4 regions of the Shewanella sediminis HAW-EB3 genome follow, and region 2 is predicted to be linked to each of the others. Evidence: predicted binding sites of a transcription regulator. Region 2 holds the regulator's gene; each other region holds the start of a gene.
The links. The regulator ArgR, encoded in region 2, controls arginine synthesis, uptake and breakdown. The targets are predictions, from matches to a motif close to ANTGAATANNTATTCANT.
Positions count from the first base shown of each region.

Region 1: argA (amino-acid N-acetyltransferase) is a predicted target of ArgR. The motif match lies at 1,745-1,762, and genes of this name have one in related genera.
Region 3: argC (N-acetyl-gamma-glutamyl-phosphate reductase) is a predicted target of ArgR. The motif match lies at 2,443-2,460, and genes of this name have one in related genera.
Region 4: SSED_RS17525 (YjiH family protein) is a predicted target of ArgR. The motif match lies at 2,422-2,439, and genes of this name have one in related genera.

Region 1 covers NC_009831.1:450,081-454,213, forward strand. Annotated here, with positions in the region: gene coaBC (bifunctional phosphopantothenoylcysteine decarboxylase/phosphopantothenate--cysteine ligase CoaBC) at 1-178, opposite strand, end outside; gene radC (RadC family protein) at 323-1,000, shown strand; gene rpmB (50S ribosomal protein L28) at 1,128-1,364, shown strand; gene rpmG (50S ribosomal protein L33) at 1,371-1,544, shown strand; gene argA (amino-acid N-acetyltransferase) at 1,833-3,152, shown strand; gene rarD (EamA family transporter RarD) at 3,523-4,133, opposite strand, start outside.
Region 2 covers NC_009831.1:1,133,359-1,137,491, forward strand. Annotated here, with positions in the region: gene SSED_RS04880 (Dyp-type peroxidase) at 1-859, shown strand, start outside; gene SSED_RS04885 (cupin domain-containing protein) at 948-1,424, opposite strand; gene argR (transcriptional regulator ArgR) at 1,650-2,120, opposite strand; gene mdh (malate dehydrogenase) at 2,489-3,424, shown strand; gene ispB (octaprenyl diphosphate synthase) at 3,518-4,133, opposite strand, start outside.
Region 3 covers NC_009831.1:5,247,433-5,251,565, reverse strand. Annotated here, with positions in the region: gene ppc (phosphoenolpyruvate carboxylase) at 1-1,102, opposite strand, end outside; gene argE (acetylornithine deacetylase) at 1,282-2,433, opposite strand; gene argC (N-acetyl-gamma-glutamyl-phosphate reductase) at 2,699-3,679, shown strand; gene argB (acetylglutamate kinase) at 3,708-4,133, shown strand, end outside.
Region 4 covers NC_009831.1:4,076,214-4,080,346, reverse strand. Annotated here, with positions in the region: gene SSED_RS17530 (two-component regulator propeller domain-containing protein) at 1-792, opposite strand, end outside; gene SSED_RS17525 (YjiH family protein) at 996-2,351, opposite strand; gene SSED_RS17520 (hypothetical protein) at 2,864-3,592, shown strand; gene SSED_RS17515 (U32 family peptidase) at 3,620-4,133, opposite strand, start outside.

The sequences.
Region 1 (4,133 bases), 680 kb from region 2:
ATCCGGAGAGAGCCTGTAATGTCAGCGGAGTAATAAATTCTTTAGCGCTTTGACTCATGACAACACGAACGTCTGCACCACGCTCTTTGAGGCGACGAATCAGATCGGCAGATTTATAGGCTGCGATACCGCCACCTATAGCTAGTAAAATTTGTTTATTTGTCAGACTCTGGTTCATAAGAGATGGCTCATTAAGAGGTGAAATCAGTCGCTAAATTGAATTGCCGCCTAACATATCACAAACCTGGTGAAGTGGAGGACACAAGTTTTAAAAACTCGACCATACTCAAGAACAGATAAAAAATCACAAAGGGAGGTTGTGATGGGGATTAAAGATTGGCCCGATGGAGAAGGGCCAAGGGAAAAACTTTTAAAATTAGGTGTTGGACCGTTATCCGATGCGGAGTTGCTTGCTGTCGTTCTTAGAAATGGCGTACAGGGCTTAAGCGCTGTTGAGCTGGCGCGGAATCTGATTGGTCAATTCGGCGGGCTTAGAGAACTTCTCACGGCCTCTGAGATTGAGGTGTGCAGAATGCCAGGTATGGGGCCGGTAAAGTTTGCTCAACTTCAGGCGGCAGCCGAGTTAAGCAAGCGAATTTCCCAACAAAATTTAAAAAGAGGAAAAATATTGAGTGATCCTGATTTAACTCGGGACTATTTAATGAGACAATTAGCAGATCGTGCCTATGAAGTGTTCGCTATTTTATTGTTGGATAGCCAACATAGAGTAATTCAGTTTGTCGAATTATTCCGTGGCACCATAGATTCAGCCTCGGTATATCCGCGTGATGTGGTATGCCTGGTGCTTGAGAAAAAGGCCGCGGCCGTGATTGTCTGCCACAACCATCCATCAGGAGTTGCGGAGCCAAGTCTGGCCGATAGGCGAATTACTGAGCGATTGAAGTTTGCACTCGAAACCATAGATGTTTCCTTGCTAGATCATATGGTTGTAGGCGATCGCGAGATAGTTTCATTTGCAGAGCGGGGATGGATAGATTAACTATCCCTTGATCTTTATTTTTAGATCCTGTATAAAATGCGCCCTCTGTTGTGTGCCTCAGGCGACGGCCATATTCGAGGTACATTAATGCTCGAGCGTTATATATATTGTTTTGGAGAAGTTTGACATGTCAAGAGTATGCCAAGTAACTGGCAAGAAACCAATGGTTGGTAACAACCGCTCACACGCGAAAAACTCGACACGTCGTCGTTTTTTACCTAACCTACAAAACCATCGTTTTTGGTTAGAAGGCGAAAAGCGTTTCGTTAAGCTACGTATCTCTACTAAAGGTATGCGTATCATCGATAAGAAAGGTATTGAAGTTGTTGTTGCTGAACTTCGTGCCCGCGGCGAGAAGGTATAATAAACCATGGCTAAATCTAAAGGTAATCGTGAGAAGATCAAGCTAGTTTCTAGCGCTAAAACTGGTCATTTCTACACGACTGAAAAGAACAAGCGTAACATGCCTGAAAAGATGGAAATCAAGAAGTTTGATCCAGTTATTCGTCAGCACGTTATGTACAAAGAAGCTAAAATCAAGTAATTGCTTGATTCTTACTTCTAGAAAGCCCCTGTTTCAGGGGCTTTTTTTTGCCTGTTTTTCTATATTCTGAAAAAATGATTTTAATTATTACTCAATAAAAATTCACATTACACTCCTCTTGTTTTCCTGCTAATCATTTCCATTCTCTCCTGTTTTTAGTTATTTACCCTATATCTCGCCGTGAAAATAAATGCTTTAATTTTGCATTAAAATGCAATAACATGGTTTTATTACCATGTCATACTTCAAATGACTGCATATTTGATGAATTAAGGTGAGATATTACTCGTGCGTACCACTGAACTCGTTGATGGATTTCGTCATTCTGCCTCATACGTTAACTCTCACCGGGGTAAGACTTTTGTCGTGATGTTAGGCGGTGAGGCCTTGGCCCAAAATCAATTTCGCTCGATTATCAACGATATTGCCTTGCTGCATAGTTTAGGTATTAAGATTGTTCTGGTGCATGGTGCCAGACCACAGATCGATGAAGCGCTGGCTGATAAGTGCATCGTCCCTGAATATTATAATGGGGTGCGGATCACCGAAGAGGATGCTTTCAAGGTTATCAAGCAGGTTGTGGGTGGCCTTCAACTCGATATTACAGCAAGGCTTTCCATGAGCTTGAGTAATACGCCCATGCAAGGTGCTCAAATTAATGTGGTCAGTGGTAATTTCGTTATTGCTCAGCCCTTAGGCGTCGATGATGGCGTGGATTATTGCCTCAGTGGCAAAGTAAGACGAATCGATGTTCAGGGTCTTAAGGCTCAGTTAGGCAATAATGGCATAGTGTTACTTGGTCCGATCGCGGCGTCGGTAACGGGGGAGAGCTTTAATTTAACTGCGGAAGAGGTCGCGACTCAAATTGCGGTCAAACTGAAGGCCGACAAGATGATAGGCTTCAGCTCTCAGAAAGGTATTCTGGATAGTTTTGGTGAGGTGTTGGCCGAGTTAATGCCAAACGAAGCCCAGCAGATCCTCAATAATCTTAATCAGGAATCTCATGTCTGCTTGGGGACAAAGGCATTTCTAAAAGCCAGTATCGATGCCTGTCGAAATGGCGTATCCCGTTGTCACTTTGTCAGCTATCTCGATGATGGCTCCCTGCTTCAGGAGTTGTTCTCCAGAGATGGTGTGGGTACGCAAATCGTTACCGAGAGTGCAGAACGTCTGCGCCGTGCGGGCATTGGTGATATTGGTGGCATTTTAGACCTGATCCGTCCGTTAGAGGAGAAAGGAATATTAGTGCGCCGCTCACGTGAACAACTGGAGATGGAGATCGAACAGTTTATGTTGATTGAGCGTGATAGCTTAGTAATAGGCTGCGCCGCCTTCTATCCGTTTGAAGAGGATAATGCCGGTGAATTTGCTTGTCTGGTCGTGCACCCTGAGTATCGCGATGCGGATAGAGGAAGTATTTTACTCAACAATATCATTGGGCAGGCGAGGGTTAGGGGCTACTCACGACTCTTTGCATTGACGACCAGAAGCATTCATTGGTTTTTAGAGCATGGCTTCGAAATCGTTGAGGTCGATGAGTTACCGGATAAAAAGAAGCAGTTATACAATTATCAGAGAAAGTCTAAAATACTGGCTCTTGAGCTATAATACCAATTGGTATAAAGGTGTGGTCACTCAGCGAGAATTTAGCGCTTGTGAGGCAAGGCAACGAGTGAGGAACATAGTTATTCTACGTTTAAGCTCGTTAACGCCGTATCGGAAGCGCTAAAACTCGCCTTTCAGGAGTGTTTTTGGCAGCCTACTTCTGTGTTGAATGAGTTCAAAAGGGATCACCATTCTCTCACTCTTTCGCCTTGAATTATGCAGCCAAAAATAACTCTGAGTTGACCACTTTCTTATACCGATTGGTATTAGGTAAACTGGCAACAAAAAAGGAGGTGTTATCACCTCCTTTTTTATGTCTGGAACTGTTCCGTCCTTAGTTCATCTTGCCGTTAAAACTGCATCAGAGAAAGTTTCAGGACTCTCTCAGAGGCTTTTTACGCTTATAGAGCATATCGATACTAAACAGGATCAATGCGCTCCAGATGAAAGCAAAGGTGATCCCCTTCTCCAGATCAAAGGGTTCTTTGTAGAGCGTAACTGCGAGTATAAACATGATGCTGGGGCCGATATATTGAAAGAATCCCAGCATGGAGAGCGGAATTCTAACCGCTGCGGCGGCGAAACAGAGTAGCGGTATGGTTGTGACTATACCCGCTGCCATCAAGAGTAGGTTGTTAGATAGGGTATTGGTCATCAGATTAGTGAGTGCGTCCCCCATATTGGCGAACAGATAGATCATAGCGATAGGAAAGAGAATCGCGGTTTCGACTAATAGTCCTGTCTTGGCATCGACATTGACCTTCTTTCGCAGTAACCCGTATAAACCGAAAGAGAAAGCCAGGCCCAGTGAGACCAGGGGAATCGAGCCGAACGAGATCAACTGAACCAGCACACCGGCCCCGGCTAAGGCTACGGCACACCATTGTAGCTTCCTTAGCCGTTCGCTAAGAAAAACCATACCTAGCATGACATTAACCAGAGGGTTGATGAAATATCCCAGACTGGCATCCAGCATGTGGTCAT
Region 2 (4,133 bases):
TGCCAATGAAGGGGGAGAATCTCAATTACGGCCTTGTATCGCTAATGTGGCTCAATATATCTACGAGCTTACCGATCAATATGCCGATAGTGCCTTTAATGGTTTTGTGGCCATTGGCGCGAATTATTGGGATAGCCTATATCCATCGGCTCGCCCTACAGCATTAAAGCCTTTTCCTGCCATGAACGCAGATACTCGTGATGCCCCAGCTTTGGAGTATGACCTTTTCGTTCAAATTCGTTGTGACCGATTCGATATACTTCACCTGGTTGCTAATGAAGTTTGCCAAATGTTTGAAGGCCTGGTTGAACTTATCGAAGAAGAGCGTGGCTTCCGGTTTATGGATAACCGAGACCTGACAGGTTTTGTCGATGGAACGGAGAATCCCAAAGGTCGTAACCGTCAAGAGGTGGCACTCGTCGGAATTGAAGATGAGGCGTTTAAGGGCGGCAGTTATGTCCATGTGCAGAAGTTCGCTCATAACTTGAGTAAGTGGAACCGATTGCCGCAGAAAAAGCAGGAAGATATTGTCGGCAGAACCAAATTAGATAATATTGAGTATGCCTCAGAGGACAAGCCATTAACCAGTCATATTAAGCGTGTTAATTTAAAAGACGCCGATGGTAAGTCAATGGAGATATTAAGGCAGAGCATGCCTTACGGAACGGTAAAAGAGCAAGGTCTGATGTTTATCTCTACTTGCCGTAACTCAGTAAACTTTGAACATATGCTTAAGAGTATGGTTCACGGCGACGGCCACGGAAATCATGATCATCTGCTGCACTTTACTCAGGCTCTGACCGGCTCCTCTTTCTTCGCTCCTTCGCTCGACTTTCTGGAAAATCAGGCTGGCGAATAAGATTTGACTGATTGAAACAGACACAAAAAACGCACTATTTTTAGTGCGTTTTTTTATTCCTAAAAGAAGGTATCTAGCTGAGTTATCATTATTTATCGGTATCGGTATCGGTATCGGGATCCCAGTAATTCGTCGGCCGTTTGGCGTATATTTCATCGACGGCCCTGACTAACACCTTATTATTCTCCGGATAGACAACGACATCGTGCTTATCTCTATTGCCGATGACGAGGAAGGTAAACTCTTCATTCGAGTCGTTTCTTAGGGTATGTGCAATGGCGGTATCGGCATTAAAACAGACATAATCTCCCTGTTTAAAAGGGTGGGGCTCACCGTTAATAAGCAAGGTGGCTTCGCCCTGTAGGGCATATAAGTGTTCCTCCTCTTTGGTATGGTAATGTGCAACTGTCGATATCTTTCCCGGGGCGAGGCGCTCCATGGTGACGCCGATTTTTTCGCAACCTACGGCATCGCCTATGTGTTTTTGTTGGCTGGTATATTTAGCTGAATGTTGCCAGGATTCCCAGCAAATATCATCGACTTTAATTATTTTGGTTGTTGTCATAAAGTATCCTTAGCCCTAGATATAGCTTTCGAATCTCTAATTTCTCATGAATGTTATGGCAATTCAATATATTGGATACAATCAAATTTTCTGGCAGGGAAGGGGAAAACAAAAAGAGACGCGAAGCGCCTCTTTGAATGTGAATAGATTTGAATCTTGCTGAGTGTTCAGAACATTCCGATAGCAGCTTGTGAACAGGCGCCACTAACCACAAGCCTGTAAGAGTTAGTCATTAAAATTAAACAGTGACTTCACCGTATCTAAGGTTTTATCTATCTCATGAATATTTGATGGCGTGATGAAAATCGTATCATCGCCGGCAATTGTACCAAGAATACCTTCAGGCTTTCCTATCGAGTCGAGAAGGCGTGCGATAAGCTGCGCCGCCCCAGGACTGGTTCTTACCACTATCATGGATTGGTTGTGATCGACATCCAATACTAAATTCTTTAGTGGGCTACCTGCTGTCGGTACTCCCAGCTCCGCCGGAAGGCAATAAACCATCTCTTGTTTCGCATTACGAGTGCGCACAGCCCCAAACTTGCTTAGCATCCTTGAGACTTTGGATTGATTAATATTTCCGTACCCTTCAGCCTGAAGGGCGAGGACAATTTCACTCTGAGAGCCAAATCGCTCCTCTTTCAAAATTGCCTTAAAGGTCTTAACTAGGTCGTCTTGACTTCTATTTGCTTGCATAATTTTATTGTTCTTTATTCAAAAATCATTGCCATGTTGAATATAACTGGTGTTTTTGTCAACAAATATCCGAGTTTTATGAATAAAAATGCAACTTAAGGTGTGTGGCGAGGTGTATAAGTAAATAAATAGTAACCGGAACAAGGAGGAGGGGGCATGGCAAGGTTTTTTTAGTACTCGAGGTAGAGTGTGTGTTTGCTCTTATGTTGCTTTATTGCGCTTATTTCGGTTGTTTATTGATGTAGAACAAAAATTTATTCTAACCAAGACTAAGGGATAATTGAATTTTAAGCGTGATTACAGTAATGTGGCGGCATTGAGAGATATAGATCTATATCACAAATATCCAAGAAATGACGGAGATAACTATGAAAGTTGCTGTACTTGGTGCCGCTGGCGGTATTGGCCAGGCTCTTGCCCTACTATTAAAAACTCAATTACCTGCAGGTTCAAAATTGTCACTTTATGATATTGCTCCTGTAACACCTGGTGTTGCGGTTGATCTTAGTCATATCCCGACAGCCGTAGAAGTTAAAGGTTTTGCCGGTGAAGATCCAACACCTGCGCTTGAAGGTGCGGACGTTGTATTGATCTCTGCCGGTGTGGCTCGTAAGCCTGGCATGGATCGCTCGGATCTATTCAATATCAATGCCGGCATTGTTAGAAATCTGGTCGAGAAGTGTGCCGCTGCTTGTCCTAAAGCACTTATCGGTATTATCACTAACCCGGTTAACACTACAGTCGCCATCGCCGCAGAAGTACTAAAAGCTGCTGGTGTATACGATAAGAATCGTCTTTTCGGTGTAACGACACTCGATGTGATCCGTTCTGAAACCTTTATTGCCGAAGCAAAAGGTCTGAATGTTGATGATGTTAAGATCAATGTTATCGGTGGCCACAGTGGTGTGACTATCCTTCCGCTTCTTTCTCAAGTTCAAGGCGTAAGCTTTAGCGATGAAGAAGTTGCAGCATTGACTACACGTATCCAAAATGCGGGTACAGAAGTGGTTGAAGCTAAAGCCGGTGGCGGAAGCGCGACTCTTTCCATGGGCCAGGCGGCATGTCGCTTCGGTTTGTCTCTGGTACGTGGTCTTCAAGGTGAAGAGAATGTGATTGAGTGTGCCTATGTCGACGGCGGCAGTGAACACGCAGATTTCTTCGCACAGCCTATCCTCTTAGGTAAGAATGGCGTTGAATCGGTACTGGCCTACGGTGAAGTCAGTGAATTCGAAGCCAATGCTCGTGATGCTATGCTCGATACACTCAAGGCCGATATCAAGCTAGGTGTAGAATTCGTTAAATAGTCATTTCAGGGCTTACTACCGGTTGGTAATAGGTCCAAGCAAAAAAAGGAGCCTCAGGGCTCCTTTTTTATTGTTCGAATGTTAGGCGTAAGACTAGTTGCTACGCTCTACGGCAATCTTAGCTAATGATATCAGTGCTTGTTTGTAATCACTCTCAGGGATGATTGACAAGGCTTCTATTGCCTTATCAGACTCCTCTAGTGCGCGCCTGAATGTATAGTCTAAGGCACCGCAGCTGTGCAATGCATTGAGGATCTCTTCAATATTCTGAGTACCATCCCCTTTTTCTATTGCCGTGCGGATTAACTCTTGCTCTTTTTCAGTACCGTGTGCCATGGCATAAATAAGTGGCAGAGTTGGCTTACCTTCAGCAAGATCATCACCAATATTCTTGCCTAACTCTTCGGTATCGGCAGTATAGTCCAATAGATCATCGGTTAACTGGAATGCCGTCCCTAAGAACTTCCCGTAATCGGCCAGTGCGTTTTGCGCTTCGATAGGGCTTTGTGCAAGTACACCGGCTAAACGTGTGGCAGCCTCGAAGAGTTTAGCTGTTTTACAATAGATGACACGCATGTAACTCTCTTCAGTCGTGTCAGGGTCATTACAGTTCATTAGCTGCAATACTTCACCTTCGGCAAGCACATTCGTGGCATCGGCAAGCACTTCAAGGACTTCCATGTTGCCAAGTTCAGTCATCATCTGAAAC
Region 3 (4,133 bases), 1.4 Mb from region 2:
TCATACCTGAGTCTGTTAGACTTCTATATAGCATTAATAGTGGCTCTTTTAGATCGCTTTCGTGCCAAATTATTGAGCTTAGGTCTATTTCAGGGCTGTGACCTTCGAGGCGCGCATTAAGGTAGTCAACGGTGTTACGTAATTTTTGTCTAAGGTCTTTAAGTACATCTCTATAGGGCTCAAGGCTATTATTAGTATATTCCAATAATTCTGCATTGGCTTCTTCCACCGAGAGGTCATTAACAAGCACGACAATATCTTTCAGGTAGAGACGGGCCGCCGTGTGACGGTTACGATCGAGTACCTCTTGAGTGACTTTTGCGGTTACGAAAGGGTTGCCATCACGGTCTCCCCCCATCCAGCTCGAGAAGCGTACCGGCGCTATATCCGTAGGCAGTTGTTTGCCTGTGCGTTCCTCAACCTGTTCGTTGAGTTGTCTGAGAAAATCGGGAATAGCCTGCCAGAGAGAGACTTCGATCGTGCTCAGGCCCCAACGCGCTTCGTCGACAGGGGTTGGCCTTTCATTTCTGATCTCATTGGTATGCCAAATCTGGGCAATCAATTGACGCAAGCGCAGGTGCTGTTGTTTCTTCTCTCTTTCGGTGAGCTGCGGATTTTCCAATGCAGCCAAAATATCGATCACCGATGCATATTTTTGAATGAGTGTTCGGCGAGAAATCTCTGTCGGATGCGCTGTCAGTACCAAGTCGATATCTAAATTTTCCAGACAATCGAGCATCTTCTCTTGATCTATGTTGCTACTCAGTACTCGCCCTAACAGCTGTTCAACCGGGTCTGGGACACAGACCAGTTCGTCACAGTTGCGACTGATGGTGTGAAACTGTTCGGCGATATTAGCCAAGTTGAGAAATTGGTTAAAGGCTTTTGCGAAGGGAACCAGTTCATTATCTGGCAGTGCAGTGAGCAGTTTGAGCATCTCATCTCTTGCTGCTTCATCTCCTTGCCGAGAACTCTTTGCCAGTTGACGGATCTGCTCGATCTTTTCAAGAAAAGCATCGTCTAAATTGGTGCGTATTGTCTCACCAAGAATTTGCCCTAAGGTACCCACATTTGACCTTAAAGACGCATACATATCTGCCATACGTGCTCCATACCTGAATTCATGCTAATCAACCACAATACCCAGCGTCAGCGCCTAAGGTCAATACAACTATTACAGATAATGTAAACTTATGTGCTCTACATCACTCGGCTGTCATCTACTGCCCGGGCTAAGTGCCTAAGAATAGTTTATTTACCTGAGTATGAAATGCCTAAGTGTTACTTGATACATGCATGATAGATAAGCTGTTTTAGTAGGGCTGTTGTTTGATCTATATAGGCAATGTCGAGATACTCGTCGGGTTGATGAGCTTGCTCTATACTGCCGGGCCCTAATACGAGTGTTTGACAACCAAGTTTAGAGATATAGGGGGCTTCGGTGGCATAATTGACGACTTCTGGTGCGTTTGCCGACAACTCTGCTACCAGACGGGTCCAGCTACCATTGGCATCACCAGCGAATGATTCGGAGCCTGGGTAAAGAGGGGCAACATTAATGCTGCCGGGATACTTGTCATTAATTGGTGTGAGGTAATGGGTCACCATTTGTTCTAACTCTTCCAGTGCCAGACCAGGCAGTGGGCGGATGTCGATATGGAGATCGCAGCATCCACAGATACGATTAGCTGCATCGCCACCATGAATATGACCGAAATTCATCGTAGGGTAGGGAACACTAAAAGCCTCCTCTCGGTAGTTATCGGCTAAGTGTTGTTTTAACTTAAGTAGTTGCCCCATCACTTGATGCATGATCTCTATGGCATTAAGTCCTTTAGCCGGATCGGAGGAGTGTCCGCTTCTACCTGTAACTCTGATACCTTGAGTTAAGTGCCCCTTATGCATATACACAGGTTTCAAACTGGTGGGTTCACCGATTATTGCATAGTCAGGGGCAATCGATTTGGCTGCTGCAAACGACTTGGCGCCATTCATGGTTGTTTCTTCATCGGCACTGGCGAGTATATGTAATGGGCGTTTAAATTGTGCCAGTGGCATATCTTTAACGGCTTCCAATACCAGAGCAAAGAATCCCTTCATGTCGCAGGTGCCAAGACCATACCAACGATTATCTTTTTCCGTTAATTTAAATGGATCTTGGCTCCAACGTCCCTCATCAAATGGCACAGTATCCGTGTGTCCTGCAAGCAGTAAGCCCCCTTTTCCAGTGCCCAAACTAGCAACTAAGTTATGTTTCTTCCTTGTGTTTGGCACCGGCTGCACTGTGCATTGGAAGCCTAAATCATCAAACCAGTTATGCAATAAGTCTATAACACCTTGGTTGCTCATATCTTGTTCGGCTTCGAGGGCGCTTATTGAAGGGGTAGCAATAAGTTGGCTAAAGTTGCTTTTAAGATCCGGGAGTGTAGTCATAAATTATCCGTAAAATATATATTCAAATATATTGCATAATTAGTTTGTTGTGATAGTCTATCAAACAGCTAAGACAAGTACCACACTACAGCGATTATTATTGAGAGTAAAAATGATGATTTCATATCAGAAAATTAACATAAAGGTTATGTGTACAGACTTCCTGCGACGATAAACTTGTCAAATTGGTATTTCTACCAGGGCTTAAGTTGTGCCCCCTCTTTTTTCTTTAAAATATAGCACCCAAATTAAGAAGTCATAGATTATGAAAAGCATTGCTATCATTGGCGCCAGTGGATACACGGGCGCACAAATTACCTCTCTCATTAATGCCGATGAAAACTTGATGATTCAAGGCTTGTATGTTTCGGAAAATAGTTTAGATAAAGGTAAGCCTTTGTCAGACTTATACCCAAGCTACAGTCATATTTCACTCTCTCTTTCTCCTCTCTGTGATGACGCAAAAATGCTCATTGTTGAGCAGGCCGATGCGGTGGTTCTTGCAACCGACCATGCCGTGAGCTTGCATCTGGCTGCATGGTTCTATCAAAAGGGCTTAACCGTATTTGATCTTAGTGGCGCATATCGTTTTTCAGATGTAGAACAATATCCTAAATGGTATGGCTTTAATCATGAATATCAAGATGTTCTCTCAGATGCTGTCTATGGATTAGCCGAGTGGAATAGTGAGCAAATCGCTAGTAGTAAGATGATTGCTGTTCCCGGCTGTTATCCAACAGCATCTCTAACGGCACTGAAACCTATTGGCATGTTTTTAACCGATGCATTTCCGGTTATTAATGCCGTCAGTGGTGTGACTGGTGCCGGCAGAAAAGCGCAGCTACATACCAGTTTTTGTGAAGTCAGCTTGACTCCCTATGGTGTGCTGGGTCATAGGCATCAACCTGAGATTGCCACTCAGCTGGGACAAGAGGTCATATTTACTCCTCATCTTGGCAACTTTAAGCGTGGAATTTTGGCGACGATCACGGTGCAGTTAAAACCAGAAAGCACCGAAGCCGATGTCGCAGCAGCATATGCTGTTTATGATGATGCTCCACTCATTACGGTCAAGCAAAACCAATTCCCTAAGGTCGATGACGTCGTTAACACTCCAAACTGCCACCTGGGGTGGAAGTTCGATCCAGAGACTCACTATCTCGTTGTCGCGAGTGCGATTGATAACTTGATGAAGGGAGCCGCAAGCCAAGCTCATCAATGCATAAGGATTCACTTTAATTATTAATTTTCAGTTTCGCGAGAGAGTAATGACTATGTCAGTAAATAAAAGCACGTTAGTACTAAAGGTTGGTGGTGCCCTGATGCAATGTGAAATGGGCATGGCCAGATTGATGGAAACGGCGGCTAAGATGATCGCCAGCGGCCAGCAGCTGATTATGGTTCATGGCGGAGGTTGTTTAGTCGAAGAGCAGTTAACCGCAAATGGTATGACGACAGAGAAACTGGATGGGTTGAGAGTGACGCCACAAGAGCAGGTACCTGTTATTGTCGGAGCATTAGCCGGAACCTCTAATAAAATTCTCCAAGGGGCTGCGATAAAAGCGGGTGTGACCTGTGTTGGCATGAGCTTAGGTGATGGCGATATGGTTTCAGCTAAAGTTAAAGATCCGCGTTTAGGCTTTGTCGGTGAGGTCAGCCCGAAAAGTGCAACATACCTGGAGTTCATTTTATCTCAAGGA
Region 4 (4,133 bases), 2.6 Mb from region 2:
CTCTAGTCCTATCCAGAGCTTACCAAGTCTGTCTTTTTTTAAATTGGTTATTCGGTTGCCTTCGAGTCCGATAGCTGTGTCGATGTGCTTGAAGCTGTTTGTGTGAATGTCTAATAAATATAACCCCTTACTCTTGGTTCCTATCCAGAGAGTGTTACTCTGCCCGCTCTCTACACTGGTGATTTGCCCCTCAATTAAGGTGTTGTCGTTAGGAAAGTGAGTGAGGTTTAATTCCGGGGTCAGCAGGGAGAGGCCTCTGTCCGATGCTATCCACAGGCGCTCGAATTTATCGGTAAAGAGTCGGGTGATCCGGTTACTGATAAGCTTGTTTGCTTGACTGTTTTCTTGAGAGTCATCGGTGAATCGATGAATAATTTTATTCTCTGTGGGTGAGTAATGAATAAGGCCATCGGCCTTTGTTGCCAGCCATATATTGCCATCGCTGTCCTGACTGAGATCGGTAAATTCAGTATCGGGTAGTGGACTGTTTAAATGGTGGTAGAAGCTAAAGGTGTCGTGACTTGGATGATATTGGTTTACTCCATCGTTTTTTGTGAGTAACCAGAGTTGTTTTTTCTGCCCATAAAACAGTCGGGTGATGTGCTTTCCACTTGGTCCATGTTGGTCATTGGTGACGTCGTAAACCTTGAAGTTTTTACCGTCAAAACGGTTGAGGCCTGCCTGAGTTGCGGCCCAGAGAAATCCATCACTGTCGGTAACGATATCGTTGACCGTATTCATAGACAGACCATCTTCGGCTTCATAGAAGTCGAAGTCTGGCTGTTTGGCCATGGTGAGAGGTATACACCCTAATAGCCATGTCAAAATGAAGATGTGAATTCTCATTCCGGTGAGTTTTTCTTTAATTATTTGTGTCTGTTAAGTCTTTAAGTTTAGAAGTAAATCGTAAAAGTGCGAGGCGAAGTGATGGGATAAAAAAAAGAGTGGCAAAGCCACTCTTTTTTTTACTTAATACCGATTGGTATAAAACTTATCTAGAAGATCAGGTGAGCAACACCGGCAATGATAGGTAAGGTGACCAGAGTACGTAAAATGAATACGACAAATAGCTCGAAGATATTGACCGGTATTTTACTGCCAAGAAGTAAGGCACCCACTTCACTCATGTAGATAAGCTGAGTGACTGACATTGCCGCAATGACAAAACGCGTCATATCTGACTCGATTGAGCTTGCCAGAATTGAAGGAATAAACATATCAGCAAAGCCAACCACGATGGTTTTTGATGCCTCAGTCGCCTCCGGAACTTGCAATAGCTCGAGTAGTGGGATGAAAGGCATACCCAGATAATCAAATATCGGCGTATATTCGGCGATAATCAAGGCAACTGTGCCTATGGCCATAACGACTGGTATGACACCAAATACCATATCGATGACATTTTTAAGGCCATCTGTGAGCGTATGTTTGATCCCGCCGGCTTTCGATGCCTTATTGAGCGCCTGATCGAGTCCCCAAGAGAAAACACCGTGCCCGTCAGGGATCACTTCGTCATCAGGATGCCTTGGAGTATCGTCAATATACTTGTCTTTTTTCCAACATAAGGGGGGCAGCTTAGGCACGATAATAGCCGCCATAATACCAGCCAAACAAACCGTCAGGTAGAAGGGGACGAACATGTGTTCTAATCTGACCTGGGAGATAACCACTAAAGAAAAGGTAATAGACACGGCCGAGAATGTGGTACCAATTACCGCAGCTTCCCTTTGAGTATAGAGACGAGATTCGTACTGCTTGCTCGTCATCAAGATCCCTACACTACCGTCGCCAAGCCAGGAAGCCATACAGTCGATGGCACTACGTCCCGGCAGATTGAATATGGGTCTCATTATTTTGGTTAACATGGTGCCGAATAGCTCCAGCAAACCAAAATTAAGCAGGAGTGGCAGTAACATTCCAGCGAATATAAACACACAAAACAGTACCGGAAGTAGGTCGTTCAAGACCAGCGCGCCGGTATCTCCTGAGCGAATCGCTTCCGGACCCACACCTGAAAATGTCAGTAAGATAAACACTGCACCTAATATTCTGGTTAATAGCCACATAGGTGAAATGTTGAGCAGAGAGTTTAAAAAGGCATTGCTAGTGATAAATGCAGGTTTCAGTAACTTGGTCATCGCTGATGCCAGCGCGGTGAAAACAACCACGCCAGTCACTATGGCAGTTAATGCATCACCAAGGAGAGCCTGCAGGCCTTTTGAAACGATAGCGATAGGAATGGTAATCGCGTCCTGATAGCTGATAGGTGTCATAAATAGTAATAGCCCTATTAATGACGGAATAATAAATGTCAGTATCGTTTTTATGTTATGGGTTTGTTTTTCAGCCACTTTTTTTACTCTAAATTGTCGGTTTGGCACAATTGCAATAAGTTATCATTTCATCCAATTTGAAATATGCTATGAATATCCATTCAAATTAAGGCTGGCAAGGTTACCCCCTTAATTACAGTATGTAAATCGTTTCTCTGGGCGGATTAGGTTAACCACGAAAAGAGAATAGTTATTACATCTTTTTGAGTATTTATATTGTAACTCACTGGCGGGATAATGCACCATGTACTTTTTGGTGAATAGCTTGTTAAAACATATGGATAAACTTGTTTCGCGAAAAAGGTTGGTGCTGTTGTGTAGCGGAGGGAGACTTGGGAGCGGCATAAAAACTCTCATGCCGCAGTTGTTATCATCCGAAAGAGTCTTGTTTTTTATTCCAATATTAAAGTAGGTTAGTAGAGGGCAAGCGATTCTTGAAAGATAATTGTAAAAAATCTGAGCTAGACCTCGTTAATAGAACATGATTCCATATATGTTATTCGGCTAGTGTATTGGTGAACTAAGGAAATATGATAGAGAAGAGTATAAAGCTATCCAGTCTTGCGTTTAAGTTCGGGACGCTGGGAATTGTCGGGCTTTTGATGGGCGTTATTCTATCCGCCTTAGGCTTTCAAGACTTTGAAGGCCATAACTTCAACTTCTTTAATCATACTCTCAGTGAGCTTGGTCACTATGGGCATTCAACCTTTGCTGTGGTGATTAATGGTGGGCTCTTCTTTGGCAGTTTAAGTTTGATTTTATTTTGCCTTTTCTCTATTCAACTGATCGACAGCAAACTACTTTATTCATTATTTCTCTCCTTGGTACTAACGTTTATGTCACTTGCGGCAGCCGGATTATTTCCTGTCAACGTATACCATCTGCATACCATGGCGATTAAGTATTTTTTCTATTTCGGTAGTTTTAGCTCTTTTCTCTATCTCGTATACCTATCGATGAAGGGGAGACTGTTTTACTCGAGCTGGAATGCCGTTACCGGCATATTAACCTTTATCAGCTTCTTATGTTTCTTAGTGCTTTCCCATATAGACTTAGGGTTGATAGCGGGAGACAAGCAGTTTTACCAAGAGATGGTGATGGAGTTACCCAGACCCGATATCTGGTGGCCGGCAACTCTTGAGTGGTTAAGTCTGACTCTGTTTATGCTTTGGGGAATGGGCATGGTACAAAGCCTGAGAAATCAAGCACAAATCAAGCAGGTTGAGGAAGGTGAGAAGAGCAAGGCCATAAGGAGTTAATCCCTACAGCCTTGTTTGACGTTGCACTTAACTCAGATTATTAAAGCCAGCCTCTTGATACCAGTAGCCGTTACAGCGATCTTCTGTATTCGCTACACGCCCCGAAACATCGGCTTCAAAAAGCTGCTCCGCAAGCGAAATACACTGCATGCCGGAAGGCGATACCCTGAAGTAATCCACTCCCATTTTTGCCATCTCACCAATTTCAGGTGAAAGATCGATACAGGCCGCCGATTGTGTCTGTATACCGTTCAATCTCAGTAGCGGTTGAGATTCCTGAGTTTGGGCCAACAGCCCCTTTGGGTTTGAGAGACAGATGGTTTGACATTTATCCTTTGCCAGCCCTTGATGCCGGGCTGTAAAACAACGTGCAGAGAGTGCAAGAGGCAGATACCCGTGTCCGAATACTTCAACCTCGAATCCTGGTTTCTCGACCGAAAGTACCGTATTTAGCCAGTTTTTTGATAACTCAACGGGCATTACGAATCGCTGCATGCCCCAAGCATGAAGTTTTTTTAAGCTGGCCAGATTATAGTTATTT